3 regions of the Janthinobacterium sp. GMG1 genome follow, and region 1 is predicted to be linked to each of the others. Evidence: predicted binding sites of a transcription regulator. Region 1 holds the regulator's gene; each other region holds the start of a gene.
What was found. The regulator FliA, encoded in region 1, starts transcription of late flagellar genes. The targets are predictions, from matches to a motif close to CTAAAGTTTNNNNNNNNNNNGCCGNTA.
Positions count from the first base shown of each region.

Region 1 (5,140 bases):
TGGACATGGCCCGCATGCAGCAGATGATGGCCAGCGCGCTGGCGCACGTCAAAGAGAACGCCGCCGCCGAGATGAGCGGCATGATGAATGAAATCCGCGCCATGCGCGGCATGATGGAAACTCAGCTGGCGGAAATCTCGTGGGGTTCGACGCAGCAGCGCGAGCCGCAAAAAGCCGTCGTGCTGCGCGAAATGCTGGCCGCCGGTTTTTCGGCCAGCCTGGCGCGCTACCTGATCGACAAGTTGCCGGCCGGCCTCGATGGCGCGCAAAGCATGCGCTGGATCAAGACCGTCCTGAGCCGCAACCTGAATACTGTGGCCAATGAAGACGCCATGCTGGAGCAGGGCGGCGTGTTTGCGCTGGTCGGCCCGACCGGTGTCGGCAAGACCACCAGCACGGCCAAGCTGGCGGCCCGCTGCGTGATGCGCCACGGCCCGGAAAAGCTGGCCCTGATCACCACGGATGCCTATCGTATCGGCGCGCACGAACAGCTGCGCATCTACGGCAAGATCCTCGGCGTGATGGTGCATTCGGTGAAGGACGAGGCGGACTTGCGCATCGCCCTGAAGGAATTGAAGAACAAGCACACGGTGCTGATCGATACGGTGGGCGTGAGCCAGCGCGACCAGATGGTGACGGAACAGGTGGCCATGCTGTCGGGCGCCGGCGCCGACGTGAAACGTTTGTTGTGCCTCAATTCCACGGCGACGCAGGAAACGTTGAACGAAGTGGTGCGCGCCTACCAGGGCAGCGGCCTGGCCGGCTGCATCATGACCAAGCTCGATGAAGCGGCCTCGATCGGCAACGTGCTCGACGTGGTGATCCGCCAGAAGCTGAACCTGTTTTATGTGTCGAACGGCCAGCGCGTGCCGGAAGACCTGTACCTTGCCGACCGCGGCTACCTGATCGACCGCGCCTTCAAGCTCAAGCGCGATTCGGCGGCCACGCAGTTTTCCGATGCCGAACTGCCGCTGCTGATGGCGCAGGCGGCCGCCCGCAACAATGAAGCGCGCGGGGTGCACCTTGGCTAATTTCGATTTCGACCAGGCCGAAGGCTTGCGCCGCATGCTGGCCGGCCCGCAGCCGCGCGTCATGACGTTCCTCTCGGCCACGCCGCAGGACGACAAGGGCGCCATGCTGGTCAACCTGGGCGCTTCGCTCGTCTACGGCGGCAATGACGTGCTGCTGCTCGACGCCAGCGGCGGCAGCGATGGCGTGGCTGCGCGCCTGGGCCTGGCGCACGGCGCCAGCCTGCGCGACGTGGCGCGCCAGCAGTGCGGCTTGAACCAGGTCATCCACCAGGTGCCGCAAGGCTTCGGCGTGGCCAGCCTTGGCGCGCGCAACCATTTGATGGACAGCATGGACTATGCGGGCGAGGACGAACTGCGCCGCCTGGGCAAGACTTTCGACGTGCTGGCGCGCCAGAGCGGCATCGTGCTGGTCGACGGCGTCGTGGCTGACGAGGGCGCCTGTTTCCCCGTGCCGCTGATGGCTTCGTCCGATATCGTCGTGCAAGTGTCCACCAGCGCCACCTCGATCAAGGCGGCGTACTGCCTGATCAAGCGCCTGAGCCAGGAACTGGGACGCCGTCCCTTCGGCATTCTCGTCACCGGCGCTTCCGAATCCGAAGCAAAAGTGGTATACGATAATATGGCGCAGGCGGCGAGCCGCTATCTGGCCGTGAAGCTGACCTCGATGGGTTCGGTGCCTGCCGATGAGTATCTGCACCGCGCGGCGCGCCTGGGCCGCAGCGTGGTCGATGCGTTTCCGCTGGCGGGCGCGTCGGTGGCGTTTCGCGGACTGGCCGAGCGGCTGGCCCGTTCGGCGGCGCCGGTACTTGGCGGCACCTTGTACCAGACGGGGAGCCCACACCAGTTCAGCGCCTGAAGCCAACCGTAGCACCAGATAAGATGAGAAAACAATAAGCAGCCTATGTACACGGTCAAAGGGAAATCGAACAAGGACTATTTGCTGACGGAGCACATTCCGCTGGTGAAGCGTCTGGCGCACCATATGAAGGCGAAATTGCCGCCTTCGGTCGAGGTCGATGACCTGATCCAGGCCGGCATGATCGGCCTGCTCGATGCCATCAGCCGCTATGAAGAGACGCATGGCGCGCAGTTCGAGACGTATGCCGTGCTGCGCATCCGCGGCGCCATGCTCGACGAATTGCGCACCAGCGACTGGCTGCCGCGCAGCATGCGTCAGAACATGCGCAAGATCGAAGAGGCGATGAGCACCTTGCAGCAGCGCCTCGGCCACCCGCCGACGGAGTCGGAAGTGGCGAAACTGCTGAAAATGTCGCTGGCCGACTACCAGGAAATGCTGGGTGACGGCGGCGGCCACCAGCTTGTGTACTACGAAGACTTTCATGACCCGGACGGCAATGACAGCTTCCTCGACCGCCATTGCGTGGACGAGGACAGCGACCCCTTGCGTTCCCTGCTCGATACCGATTTCCGGCAATCCGTGATCGATGCCATCGACGCGCTGCCGCCACGCGAGAAAATACTCATGGGCCTGTACTACGAAGAAGAGCTGAACCTGAAGGAGATCGGCGCGGTGATGGGCGTGTCGGAATCGCGCGTCTCGCAGCTGCATACCCAGGCCGTCGCGCGCCTGCGCGCAACCTTGAGGGAGCTGGCGTGGACTGGTCCAGCGTAATCGGGCTGGCGCTGGCGCTGGCGGGCCTGTTGGTCGGCCAGGCACTGGAAGGCGGCAAGATGGCCTCCCTGCTGCAGCCGGCCGCCTTTGCCATCGTCATCGTCGGCACCTTCGGCGCCGTGCTGCTGCAAACGCGGCTGCGCACTTTTGTGCGCGGCCTGGAAATGTTGCGCTGGGTCTTCCTGCCGCCGTCCGACACGCGCGCCGCGCTGGCGCGCGACATCGGGCAATGGAGTCTGACGGCGCGCCGCGACGGCCCGCTGGCGCTGGAGCGCCTGATGGAAAACACGGCCGACCGCTTCAACGCCAAGGGTTTGCGCATGATCGTCGACGGCATCGCGCCCGACAAGCTGCGCCAGCTGCTCGACGTGGAAATCTCCGCCTACGAAATGGCCGAGCGCCAGGCCGTCAAGGTGTGGGAATCGGCGGCCGGCTATTCGCCCACCATCGGCATCCTGGGCGCCGTGCTGGGCTTGATCCACGTCATGGAAAACCTCACCGACCCGAGCAAGCTGGGCAGCGGCATCGCCGTGGCGTTTGTCTCGACGATTTATGGCGTGGGCCTGGCCAACCTGCTGTTCCTGCCGGTGGCGAATAAACTCAAGGCCATTGTTTCGCGCCGGGTGCTGCAGTACGAAATCACGGCCGCCGTGCTGTACGACATCGCCACGGGCGACCATACGCGCATCATCGAAGAGCGCGTGTCCAGCCTCTTGCACGAGCATTGACCATGATGCGGCGCGCGCGCAGGAAGTATGACGAGGAACCGGACAACCAGGACCGCTGGCTGATCTCGTACGCCGACTTCATCACCCTGCTGTTCGCCTTTTTCGTCGTGATGTATGCGATTTCGCAAGTCAACGAAGGTAAATACCGCGTCTTCCAGAACGCCATCGGCCAGGCCTTCAGCCTGGAAAAGGGCGCGCCGCCCATCATCATGGAAGCGCCACAGGCCATCCCGCTGCCGAACCCCGCCCTGAAACGCCGCACGGAAGCCATCCGCCGCGAACGCGAACACATGACGCGCCTGGCGCAGGACCTGACGTCGACCCTGGCGCCGCTGGTGAAGGAGGGCAAGGTGCGCGTCACGCAGACGAGCCGCGGCGTGAGCGTGGAAATCAATGCCAGCGTGCTGTTCGACCCGGGCGCGGCGCGGCTGACGACGGAGTCGGACCAGGCCTTGCGCGCCGTGGCCGTGCTGCTCAAGGACGACACGCACGACGTGCAGGTGGAAGGGCATACGGACGTGCAGCCGATCAGCAATTCCAATTTTGCCTCGAACTGGGAATTGTCGGCCGCGCGCGCCAGCGCCGTGGTGCGCCTGTTCATCGCCAGCGGCGTCAAGGCTTCGCGCCTGACGGCCGTGGGCCACGCCGACAATATTCCCGTGGCGCCCAACGAAACGGCGGAAGGGCGCGCGCGTAACCGCCGGGTCGCCGTGACGATTTTGTCGGGCATCCCCGAAACGGTGACGGAAGTGCCGACGGCGCCGGTGGCACCAGCCAATTGAACGCCGCCGCTTGGTACAATCGCGGCCTTCTCTCTTTTTATCTCTTCCTCATGAAAAGCAGCTCCCTGGGCGGTCTCGTCTATTCCACCGAAACGGGCCGTATGTGTCCCGCCTGCCGACAGCCGCTGGCGCAATGCGCGTGCAAGGCGCAAGCCAAGGCGGCGCCCTCCGGAGACGGCGTGGTGCGCGTGTCGCGCCAGACCAAGGGCCGCGGCGGCAAGAGCGTCACCGTGGTAAAAGGCTTGGCGCTGGACGCCATTGCGCTGGCCCTGCTGGGCAAGCAGTTGCGCACGCAGTGCGGTTCGGGCGGCACGGTCAAGGATGGCGTGATCGAAGTGCAGGGCGACCATGTGGACACCATCCTGGCCGCGCTGGCCAAACTGGGCCACCAGGCGAAAAAGGCCGGCGGCTGAGAGTGCACAGGCGTGCGGCCCACTGCCGCGCGCCTGTGGTAACGTGCGCTTCCCATCCACGCGCATCCTCACCATGAACGTCAAATTCACCAGCATCGCCATCGCCGCCGCCATCGCGGCAGTGCTGGCGCTCGTGTACTGGCCAGCACCCGACGGCGGCGCGCCGGAATCTGTGGCCAGCGCTGCGCCGGGGCGCAGCCTGGAATCGTATTTAAGTATCGATGCTTCCGTCCCTGCGGCTGAAATGCCCGTTGTCGTTTCCCTGGCGCAACGGCTCGAACGCCTGGGCGCCAGCGGCAGGGCGGAAGACGCGTATGCGGCCTTCAACCTGATCGACGACTGCATCGTCTTCCAGCGCGAAAGCCGCTTGCCGGGGATGGAATTCGAGCTGGGGCGCGAGATGACGGCGGAAGAAAAAGCCGCCCAGCAGCAGCTGTGCGGGGGCCTGACGCAGCGCCAGCGCGAGGATCGCCTCGGCTACCTGGCCACCGCCGCGCAAGGCGGCGTGCCCGGTGCGGCCACCCTGTTCCTGTCGGAAGGGCCGTTCGGCGAC
Region 1 covers NZ_JAXQNT010000001.1:1,006,069-1,011,208, forward strand. The annotation lists gene flhF (flagellar biosynthesis protein FlhF) at 1-1,031, shown strand, start outside; gene SJI03_RS04555 (MinD/ParA family ATP-binding protein) at 1,024-1,887, shown strand; gene SJI03_RS04560 (RNA polymerase sigma factor FliA) at 1,933-2,664, shown strand; gene SJI03_RS04565 (flagellar motor protein) at 2,646-3,392, shown strand; gene motD (flagellar motor protein MotD) at 3,398-4,174, shown strand; gene SJI03_RS04575 (translation initiation factor Sui1) at 4,225-4,587, shown strand; gene SJI03_RS04580 (hypothetical protein) at 4,661-5,140, shown strand, end outside.

Region 2 (5,140 bases), on a different contig from region 1:
CGGTCCGCAAATTCCACGTGGGCATTCAAACCCGTACCGACGGCCGTGCCGCCGGCGGCCAGTTGCAGCAGCGGCGGCAACGATGCGGTGATGATGTGTTCGGCAAAGTCCAGCTGTGCCACGTAGCCGGAAAATTCCTGGCCCAGGGTCAACGGCGTCGCATCCTGCAAATGGGTGCGGCCGATCTTGACGATATCGGCAAATTCCGTGGCTTTCGCATCGAGCGTGGCGCGCAGCTGGCGCAGCGGCGGCAAGACCGTGTTGGCGACGGCCAGGGCGGCGGCCACGTGTATGGCGGTGGGAAAGATATCGTTCGAGGACTGGCCCAGGTTGACGTCGTCGTTCGGGTGCAGCAGGCGCTCGGCGCCCCGCAAGCCGCCGATCAGCTCGGAACCGCGGTTGGCCAGCACTTCGTTCATGTTCATATTGCTTTGCGTGCCAGAACCCGTCTGCCAGACGGCCAGCGGGAATTCTTCGGCGTGCTTGCCGGCCAGCACTTCGTCGGCGGCCTGCGTGATGGCAACGGCCTTCTTGCCGTCTAGTAAGCCCAAGTCCAGGTTGACGTGGGCGGCCGCGCGCTTGACGGTGGCCAGGGCGGCGATCAGTTCGGGCGGCATCTTTTCCGTGGAGATATGGAAGTGCTCAAGCGAGCGCTGCGTTTGCGCTCCCCACAGCCGGTCGGTGGGTACGTCGATCGGGCCGAAACTGTCGCGTTCGATTCTGCTACTCATGACATCCCTTTCATCGATAGAGGTGGATCGAGTGTACTCCAGGCGCAAAAAAGGCACAGGATGATGCTGTATTGCATCATTTTTGCCGTAGCCCATCTATATTTTTGCGATTTCCTGCCGTTAAAGACAGGCGAGTTCCCCTTATTTATCTTGTTATCAAAGCGATCAGTCCATGCAGAGCAGCATCTTTCCCCGTTGGTCCCTGATCGCGTGCGCCGCCGCCAGCCTGGCCTTGCCGCCTGTCATGGCGGCCGAACTGGGTGACATGGCCGTGCTGTCGCATGTGGGTCAACCCCTGCTGGCTGAAATCGAACTGACGGCCTTGGCGCCCGAGGAAGTCAACGGCGTGGCCGTGCGCCTGGCCTCGCCCGATGTGTACCGCGGTGGCGGCATCGGCATGGATCCGGCCCTGCAGGGATTGACGATCAGCCCGCTGGAGCGCGGTGGACGCCATTATGTGCGCGTGACTACGCGGCAAGCGATCCAGGCGGGCCACGTGCATCTGTATTTGTTGCTGGGCAATGGCAATGGCGCCGTGGTGCGCCTGGGCACCGTGTGGCTGACGCCGGCGCCGCCTGCTGCCGCTGCCGTCAGTGCGCCAGCCAGGCCCGCCGTTCCGGTACCCATGCCCATGCCTGTCCCCGCGCCGTTGCCACGTGCAGTGGCCGGCGCACCATCGCCCGATGCCGCCGTGCTGGCGGCCCGCGCGCGTGCCGAGGGCCTGGTGCGCCCGGCGCGCGTGTTCGTGCCGCCGCCTGCCGCACCCAAGCCGCCTGCTCCCGCGCTGCGTGCGCAGCCGCTGCGCCGTGCCATGGCGCCCGTCGCCGCCTGCGCACCCCAGGCGGATGCCGGGCAGGCGCAAGCGTGCGTGGCGCTGGATGAGAAAAGCGCGGCCCTGAATGACAAGCTCGGCGAATTGGAAGGCAAGATCGGCGCCTTGCAAAAAGCACTGGCTCAGCCCGCCACCGCTGCGCCGGCTGCCGCGCCGGCCGAGGTGCCGGTGCCGCATGCCAAGCCCAAGCCCCTGGTGCCGCCAGCCGTCGAGAAGGAAAAGAAGGCGGGCGGCAACGGCTTGCTGTGGCTCGGTATCGGCACCGTGGCCTTCCTGCTGCTGACGGCGCTCATCGTGTATGTCGTGCGCAAGCGCAGGCAGGCGGCAGGGCCGGGTGCGCCGTCGAAATACTGGGTCTTGCTGCGCAAGCCGTTCCGCCGCAAGAAAAAGGATGTGCCCGTGCTGACGGAGGCGGTGGAGGACGGGGCGGCAGCCGAGCCGGAACCGGAGCCGTTCTCGCGTTAATCATGCTGCAAGGCTGCGCTATAATTTGATATAAAAAAAGATATTGAAAAAAGACATGGATATGCTTGCCAATCGCGTTGTCTATTTCTTAAAGATGGTGTTATGATTAATTCAGTGGACTTGCTCTACGACAAAACAGCCCCAGCCTGGCGCAGTCACCAACGATAGTGTGGCGCGGCAAACAGGTGTAGCGTTGCATAAACGCCTGGGTCTGGAAGCGGTTCGCGATGCCGACGATGTGCTCGCGAACGCCGGATGCAACCGGCAGCGAGGCGACGCCAGGAGATACCTGGGGCTCGCCTTCCAAATTTCCCCTCCTTGTTCCTGAGCGCCGCAACTGCCGCGCTTCTTGCCAGGGAATAGATGTAAAAAAAGCACCCGCGGGTGCTTTTGTCGTTTCTGGTGCTGTAACTTCTTACATGCGCGCGCGCGCGCCCTGCATGGCGTTCGGCAGCTGCGTCATCCACGGTTCCGTAATGGTGCGGATTTCGCGGTCGTTTGCCAGGATTTGCTTGAGCAAGTCGATCTTGCGCAGGCGCGAGGCACCGGCCAGGGCAGGCACCTTGCCCGTCATGGTCGCGCTGGCGGCGCTGGCGCACTGGTTTTCCAGGGCATCCAAGTCATTCCAGTCGCTCGAACGTGCGGCCACGACCATTTTATTGGTCATTCCTGCAATATTTTCATACATCGAGAGAACGTCGTTGGAGGTCATGAGCACACCCGTAACTAGTGAATGGATTACCGCTTGTCTAGATTAACGGCGTGCTTATCCGGAACTTGAGGGTGTTTTTGAAAAAAAAGTGAAAATAATTTGGATAGTTTTGGCGGGCCGCCGGAATCGCCCGCCAAGCCGCATGGATGCTGGGCCGACGATGCCGGCGCTGATGGATTTATTTGACGAGTTCTTCCAATCCTGCGCTCAGTTCGGCAGGCGGCGGCATCTTGTCCACGAGAACCGAGGGTGGCAAACCGAGCGCTTCAGCCACGTTGCTGGGGTAGCAAGCGATGATTTCTTCATTGCTCAGCGCGTTTTCATCAATACGGGCGCGCCAGGCTGCCAGGTGGATGATGGCGGCCAGGCGGTTCAGGGGCGCCTTGGCCAAGGGATCGGGAAAGGCGGCGATGGCGTCGGCAAAGGCAGGGGGGAACTTCCAGCGGCGCGCCAGTTCGGCGCCCACCTGCGCATAGTCATAGCCCAGGGAAACCCGCTCCGCGTCGAGCCGGCGCGCATCGAGCGGCGGGGCGATCTTGTCGAGCTGCATGGCTTGCTCGGGCATGGCGGCATGGATCACCAGTTGTCCGATCGCATGCATCATGCCGATGGTGAAGGCCAGGTCCTGGTTGTCGCCCGTCTGTCTGGCGATCCAGCGGGCCGACACGGCGCTGTGCAGGCTGTAACGCCAGAATTGCGGCAGATTCAGTCCTGGCACGGCCTTGTAGCCGCTGACCAGGCCCGAGCTGATGACAAGCGTGCGCACGGTTACAAAGCCGAGCATCAGCACGGCGTCTTCCACCGTGCCGATGCTGCGCGAGACGTGGTAATACGCCGAGTTGGCCAGCCGCAGCAGCTTGGCGCTCAAGGCCGGATCCGCTCCCAGCTGGCGCGCGATGTCTTCGGTGGCAATGGCGGGGTTGTCGAAACTGCGCACCAGTTCATCGACGATCTTCGGGGCGGCAGGCAGGGCGTGGGGTTGCTGAAACAGCGCTTCCAGTTGCATGGCAATCTCCTTGGCGTACACGCGGCGCGGGGTCGTGAAACTATAGGCCGATTTTTTGTCCGTATGCAAAAAAGTTCCGGGACGCTTTTTTCATGGGAAACAGGCTATGATTTTGACTATTCCATTGAAAGGATCGCCATGCACGGTTTGCGTTTTTCCTGGTCCCGGACGCCAGTCCAGGCCGCCATCATCCTCGCCCTGGCCGGCGTTTCGCTGGCCGGCTTGCCCGCCCAGGCGCATGCCCAGCCAGCGGCGGCCGATGTTGCTGTCCCCGCTGCCTTGCCCGGCGACGATTTCTACGATTACGTGAATGGCGACTGGCTGCGCGGCACGGAGATTCCCGCCGACCGCAGCAGCTGGGGCTCGTTCGCCATCCTCGCCAACGCCACCAACGAGCGCATCATCGGCCTCGTCGAAAGCCTGGCGGCGGCGCCGCAGGCGGATGCCTCCGCGCGCCAGGTCAGCGATTTTTACCGTTCCTGGATGGATGAATCGGCTATCGAAGCGAAAGGCTGGGCGCCGATCAAGCCCTTGTTGACAAAGATCAATGGCATACGCGACCAGGCAGGGCTGGCCCGTGCGCTGGGCGAGAGCCTGCGCGCCGATGTCGACCCGCTCAATTCCACCAATTTTTATACGGAAAACCTGTTCGGCCTGTGGGTGGCGCAAGACTTGAACGACACCACGCGCAATGTCGCCTACCTGCTGCAGGGCGGGCTGGGCTTGCCTGACCGCGCGTTTTACCAGGGCGACAGCGCCCGCATGCAGGGCTTGCGCGCGGGCTACCAGGCGCATATCGCGGCCATGCTCAAGCAGGCCGGCTACAGCGATGCGCCGGCCCGCGCTGCGCGCGTGTTTGCGCTGGAGCAGAAAATTGCCGCCAGCCACGCCAGCCGCGAGGATTCGGCCGATGTCGCCAAGGGCAATAACGCGTGGCGCGCCGCCGACTTCCCCAGTAAGGCGCCGGGCCTGGACTGGAAAGCCTTCTTCCAGGCGGCCGGCCTGGGCCAGCAAACGGATTTCATCGTCTGGCACCCGACGGCCATGACGGGCAGCGCGGCCCTGGTGGCAAGCGTGCCGCTGGCCGCGTGGAAGGATTTCCTCGCCTTCCACGCCATCAACCATTTCAGCACCACCTTGCCGAAGGCGGCCGCCGACCAGCGCTTCGCCTTCTATGGCAGCGCCCTGAGCGGCACGCCGCAGCAGTCGCCGCGCAGCAAGCGCGCGCTGGCGGCAACCAACGCTGCCCTGAGCGACGCCGTCGGCAAGCTGTACGTGGAGCGCTATTTCCCGCCGGAATCGAAAGCCCGCGTGCAGGACATGGTGACGAATATCGTGGCCGCCTTCTCGCGCCGCATCGACAAGCTGGACTGGATGGCGCCGGCCACCAAGGC
Region 2 covers NZ_JAXQNT010000004.1:345,352-350,491, forward strand. The annotation lists gene fumC (class II fumarate hydratase) at 1-731, opposite strand, end outside; gene SJI03_RS13400 (hypothetical protein) at 904-2,028, shown strand; gene SJI03_RS13405 (flagellar protein FliT) at 2,444-2,695, opposite strand; gene SJI03_RS13410 (HDOD domain-containing protein) at 2,919-3,746, opposite strand; gene SJI03_RS13415 (M13 family metallopeptidase) at 3,885-5,140, shown strand, end outside.
Region 2: a site for FliA is predicted at 2,784-2,810, ahead of SJI03_RS13405 (flagellar protein FliT). Genes of this name have one in related genera too.

Region 3 (5,140 bases), on a different contig from region 1:
TGGCGGCGCTGCGCCCGCACGTGGCCATGGGCGTGGTCACCAGTGCCTACGAACAGCATTTCCGGATCAGCCATGCGGCCACCGGTTTGCTTGGCCACTTCGACTTCGTGCTGACGCGTGAAATGTATGGCGACAGCAAGCCGGCGCCCGACGGCTACCAGCTGGGCTTGCAGCGGCTGGGCCTGGCCGCCGCCGACTGCGTGGCCGTCGAAGACTCGCCGCGCGGCTTGCGCGCCGCGAATGCGGCCGGACTGGAATGCATCGTCGTGCGCAATCAGATGAACCGTCACCATGCGTTTGACGACGCTTTTTGCGTGGTGGATTCAAACGCCGAGCTGGGCGAGGTATTGGCCTCGTTCGTGCCCGGCATGACGCGGTCGCAGGGACAATTAGAGGCCTTCCTCTGATCCGTCTTGCCGGCATGCCATTACAATTGTTTATCGCATTCACCGGCACAGCCCTACGATGACTCTCCCGCAACTGCATTTTGCCCATGCCAACAGTTATCCTGCCGGCACCTACCGCAAGCTGTTCGGCCTGCTGGGCCAGCACTACACCGTGCAGGCGCTCGACATGCATGCGCACGACCCGAATTATCCCGTCAGCACGGGCTGGCCCGAGCTGGTGCGCGAGTATATCGACGAGCTGGAGCGCCGCTACAGCGCGCCCGTCATCCTCGTCGGCCATTCGCTGGGAGGCATGCTCAGCGTGATGGTGGCCAAGCAGCGGCCCGATCTGGTGCGCTGCGTGGTCTTGCTCGATTCGCCCGTGGTGGCGGGCTGGCGCGCCTTGCTGGTGCGCCTGGCGCGCAACACGGCGCTGGGCGAGCGGTTCTCGCCGTCACGTTTTTCCGCCCGGCGGCGCAAGCTGTGGCCCGATGCGCAAGCCGCGTATGAACATTTCGCTGCCAAGGACATGTTCGCCGTCTGGGCGCCGCAGGTCTTGCGCGACTACATCGACAACGGCCTGGTGCCCCATCCGGAAGGGGTGCAGCTGCGCTTTACGCGCGAAGTGGAAACGCAGGTGTACCGCAGCTTGCCCCATCATATTGGCGGCCTCGTCAAGGATGGCTTTCCCGTGCCCATCGGTTTTATCGGCGGCACGGAATCGGTGGAATGCCGCCAGGCGGGTTTGACGGCCACGCGCAAGCTGGTCGGCAAATTTTTCCGCCAGGTGCCGGGCGGCCATCTGTTTCCCATGGAAAACCCGGAACTGACGGCGCAAGTGGTGCGCGAGATGATCACGGCATTGCTGGCGAAACAATAGCCGATCGCCAAGGATTTTCAGGGGATGGGGGCCAACAGCGGCGGATTTTCGCGTAAAATCCTGCCATCCGGGCCGTGCCTGCAGCAGGCGTGCGGCCCCAGCCATTCCGATATTCTAGAAAGATACCCCTGCGATGACGATTAAAAGCGATAAATGGATACGCCGCATGGCGGAAACAACGGGCATGATCGAGCCGTTCGAGCCGGGCCAGGTCAAGGAACGCGACGGCAACCGCATCGTTTCCTACGGCACCTCCAGCTATGGTTATGACATCCGTTGCGCCGACGAGTTCAAGTTGTTTACCAATATCAACACCACCATCGTCGACCCGAAGGATTTTGACGCGAATAACTTTGTCGACGTATCGGGCAAGGGCTATTGCATCATTCCGCCGAACTCGTTCGCGCTGGCCCGTACGGTCGAGTATTTCCGCATTCCCCGCAATGTGCTGACGATTTGCCTGGGCAAGAGCACCTATGCGCGCTGCGGCATCATCGTCAACGTCACCCCGTTCGAACCGGAATGGGAAGGCTTTGTGACCCTGGAGTTTTCCAACACGACACCGTTGCCGGCAAAAATCTACGCCAACGAAGGCGTGGCGCAAGTGCTGTTCTTCGAATCCGATGAAGTGTGCGAAACGTCGTACAAGGATCGCGGCGGCAAATACCAGGGCCAGGTTGGCGTGACCTTGCCGAAGACCTGATTGCTGGAAGGGCGGGGTGCCAGCCGTCTTTACCTGCCTTTACACCCGCCGCCCTACATCCGTCCCCATGCTTGCCGTTAACCTTGGTATTGAAACACTGAGGAGGCATCATGGTAGCGGCAATCGGTTCAGGCGGCGCAGTCAGCGCGGCCAGTAGCGCCAGTTCGGGCAGCAGTTCGCAGATCGCGGCGCTGCAAAAGCAGATCACGGCGGCGCAAAAACAGTTGACGGAATCGCAGAAGGGCGAGCAGACGGAGGCGTCGCAAAAGCTGCAGCAGCAGCTGGCGCAGCAAATCCAGGCCTTGCAGGCGCAAATTGCCCAGTTGCACGCTGCCGCCGCGCAGGCGCAGCAAGACGCTCAGCCGGCCAGCAGCGCCGATACGGCGACGAGTCCGGCCAAATCGACCTCGTCCACCCTGGGCAGCATCATCGATACGCAGGCGTAACAGTTTATTCGCGCATAAAAAAACGCCAGGCTCGCCGACAGGTCAGCCTGGCGTTTTGACGGGCAACAACATTTCCACGCACAGTCCGCCACCACTGCGCAAGCTGGCACTGATGCGGCCGCCATGGGCGTTGATGACGTGCCGGGCGATGGCCAGGCCCAGGCCGTGGCCATCCGTGCTGTGCTGGGTATTGCTGGCGCGGAAGAACGGTTCAAAAATACGGGCCAGGTCGGCTGAGGCCACACCAGGACCACGGTCCTGCACGGCGATGCGCAGCCATTCCTGCTTGCCATCATGCAGGCGCGACAGTTCCACGTGCACCGTGCCGCCATCGGGACTGTGTTTGACGGCATTGCGCACGACGTTTTCCACGGCGCGCGCCAGCAGTTCCGGCTGACCCGTGACGCTGGCGTCCGCCGTGGCCGCGTCGCCCGCCAAGGCTATGCCCAGCAGGCGCGCCCTCGCTTCATAGCGGGCGTCGTCCACGATGTCGTGCACGAGATCGGCGATGCTGACGTCTTCGCTGTGCGTCTGCCCGGCTCCCGCTTGCACGGCGCCCGCTTCCAGCCGGGACAGGGTCAGCAGTTCACCGATCAGTTTATCCATGCGCTCGCTTTCGCGTTCGATGCGCTGCATCGAGGCGGCCATTTTTTCCGGCTGCTGGTGCGCCAGGCCGATGGCGGCCTGCAAGCGCGCCAGCGGCGAGCGCAGCTCGTGCGACACATCATGCAGCAATCGCGTCTGGCTATCCATGAGGCTGCGCAAGCGGCCCGTCATGCGGTCGAAATCGCGTCCCAGGTCCGTCAATTCATCGCCGCGCTTGCCGCTGGCGTGAAAGCGCGGCGCCAGGTTGCCGTGCGAGGCGGCCTCGAACGCTTGCCGCAGGTCGCGGATGGGGCGCGCAAAATACCAGGCCAGCAGGAAAGAGAACAGCAGGCTGGCGGCGATGGCGGCGGCCAGGGGAATGAAGGTGCGGTAGGGGCTGTCCATGCGCGGGCCGGGCGGCATGCCGCGGCCGAAGTCGCCGCGTGGCGGCGGCGCGCCCGCTTCGTGGGGCCGTGGGCCGGCTCCCATGGCGCGCGGGCCGCTCATGGTGACGGCATTGAGCGTGTCGCGCGCGGCGCCCGCCTCGGCATTGCGGAAACGTTCGGACGAAGGCAGGAACAGCAGGTAGCGCTTGCCATCGCTGCCGGCCGCTTCGCGCACGACGGCATGGGCCTGGCTTTGCTCCAGCATGGCGCGCGCCTTGGCCAGCATGGCGGGATGCACCGTGCGGCCCATCAGTTCTTGCCCTTTGGCATCGACGGCAAACACGCGCATGCGTTCGAGCTTGCCCAGGAATTGCCGCAAGGCCTGGCTGCCGCCCGCTTCCACGGTGGCGCTGGCGGCCTCGATGATCATTTGCGCGGGCGGGCTGGTGTCGATGTCGAGGGCCCGTTCCTGCTGCGCGGCCCGGTTTTTCAGCCAGAAGGTGCCGCCGATGCCGATGGTGGCCGTCACTTGCGCCAGCATGATGCACAGAAAAAACTTCCAGAACAGACGGCCCACGCTTACTCCTTGATCAGCTGGTAGCCGAGACGGTACACGGTCTGCAGGCAGGAGCGGCCATCGGCCAGGCTGCCGAGTTTGCGGCGCAGGCTGCTCAAGTGCACATCGATATTGCGGTCGAAGCGGGCCATGGGCCGGCCTAGGCCCAGTTCCGACAATTGATTCTTGCTCACGGGCTTGCCCGCATGGCGTACCAGCACTTCCAGCAGGTTGAACTCCGTGCTCGTCAGTTCCAGGTGCGCGCCGGCCCAGGCAACGCGGCGCTGTTCTGGCCACATCGTCAGTTGCCCCACGGCCAGCGGCGCCAGCCCCGATGTGTCGTGCGGCGCGGCTTGCGCACGGCGCAGGATGGCGCGGATGCGCGCCGTCAGCTCGCGCGGCGTGCACGGTTTGGTGACGTAATCGTCGGCGCCCAGCTCCAGGCCCACGATGCGGTCCGTATCGTCGCCGCGCGCCGTCAGCATCAGGATGGGCAGGTTGCTGCCGGCGCGGATGCGGCGCAGGGTTTCCAGGCCATTCATGCGCGGCATCATGACGTCGAGGATGGCGATGGCGTACAGGCCCGTCAGCGCCTCAGCCGCGCCGCTTTCACCGTCATGCACGGCGCGGGCGTCAAAACCTTCCTGCGTCAGGTATTCCTGGAACATGCCGACCAGTTCCACGTCGTCATCGATTAACAAAACCTTGCTCATGCCTGTGCTTTTTTCGGGTGAATATCGCCCGATGATAGCAGCCAAAGGATGCCGTTCAGGGCGGTTTTACCCGCTTTTACATACCTCCGCTTACATTTGCGCAGCTTCCTTTACATGCTTTTACGCCGGCCTAACGTTGCTTTACATGTCAGAGGCCGACAATCAGGGCTGATCGCCACGAAAGGAAAGCCCGATGAAATACCTGAGCATTGCCGTATCCCTGTTGCTGTTGTCCGCCTGCAGCATGCCGCTGCTGGCGCTGGCCCAGCAAGAACCTGCGGCGGACGGCCCGCCGCCGCGTGCCATGGAAGGGCCGCCGCCAGGCTTGCCGCCGTTTCTGCGCGGCATGGACTTGAGCGAAGCGCAGCAGGACAAGATTTTCGCCGCCACTTACGCCCAGGCACCCTTGCTGCGGGAACAGGAAAAGATTGCCTTCAAGGCCCATGAACAGCTGCGCGCGCTGGCCGGCTCCAGCGCCTACGACG
Region 3 covers NZ_JAXQNT010000002.1:785,967-791,106, forward strand. The annotation lists gene SJI03_RS08545 (HAD family phosphatase) at 1-407, shown strand, start outside; gene SJI03_RS08550 (alpha/beta hydrolase) at 466-1,266, shown strand; gene dcd (dCTP deaminase) at 1,400-1,969, shown strand; gene SJI03_RS08560 (FlxA-like family protein) at 2,080-2,415, shown strand; gene SJI03_RS08565 (ATP-binding protein) at 2,458-3,963, opposite strand; gene SJI03_RS08570 (response regulator transcription factor) at 3,966-4,655, opposite strand; gene SJI03_RS08575 (Spy/CpxP family protein refolding chaperone) at 4,849-5,140, shown strand, end outside.
Region 3: a site for FliA is predicted at 2,023-2,049, ahead of SJI03_RS08560 (FlxA-like family protein). Genes of this name have one in related genera too.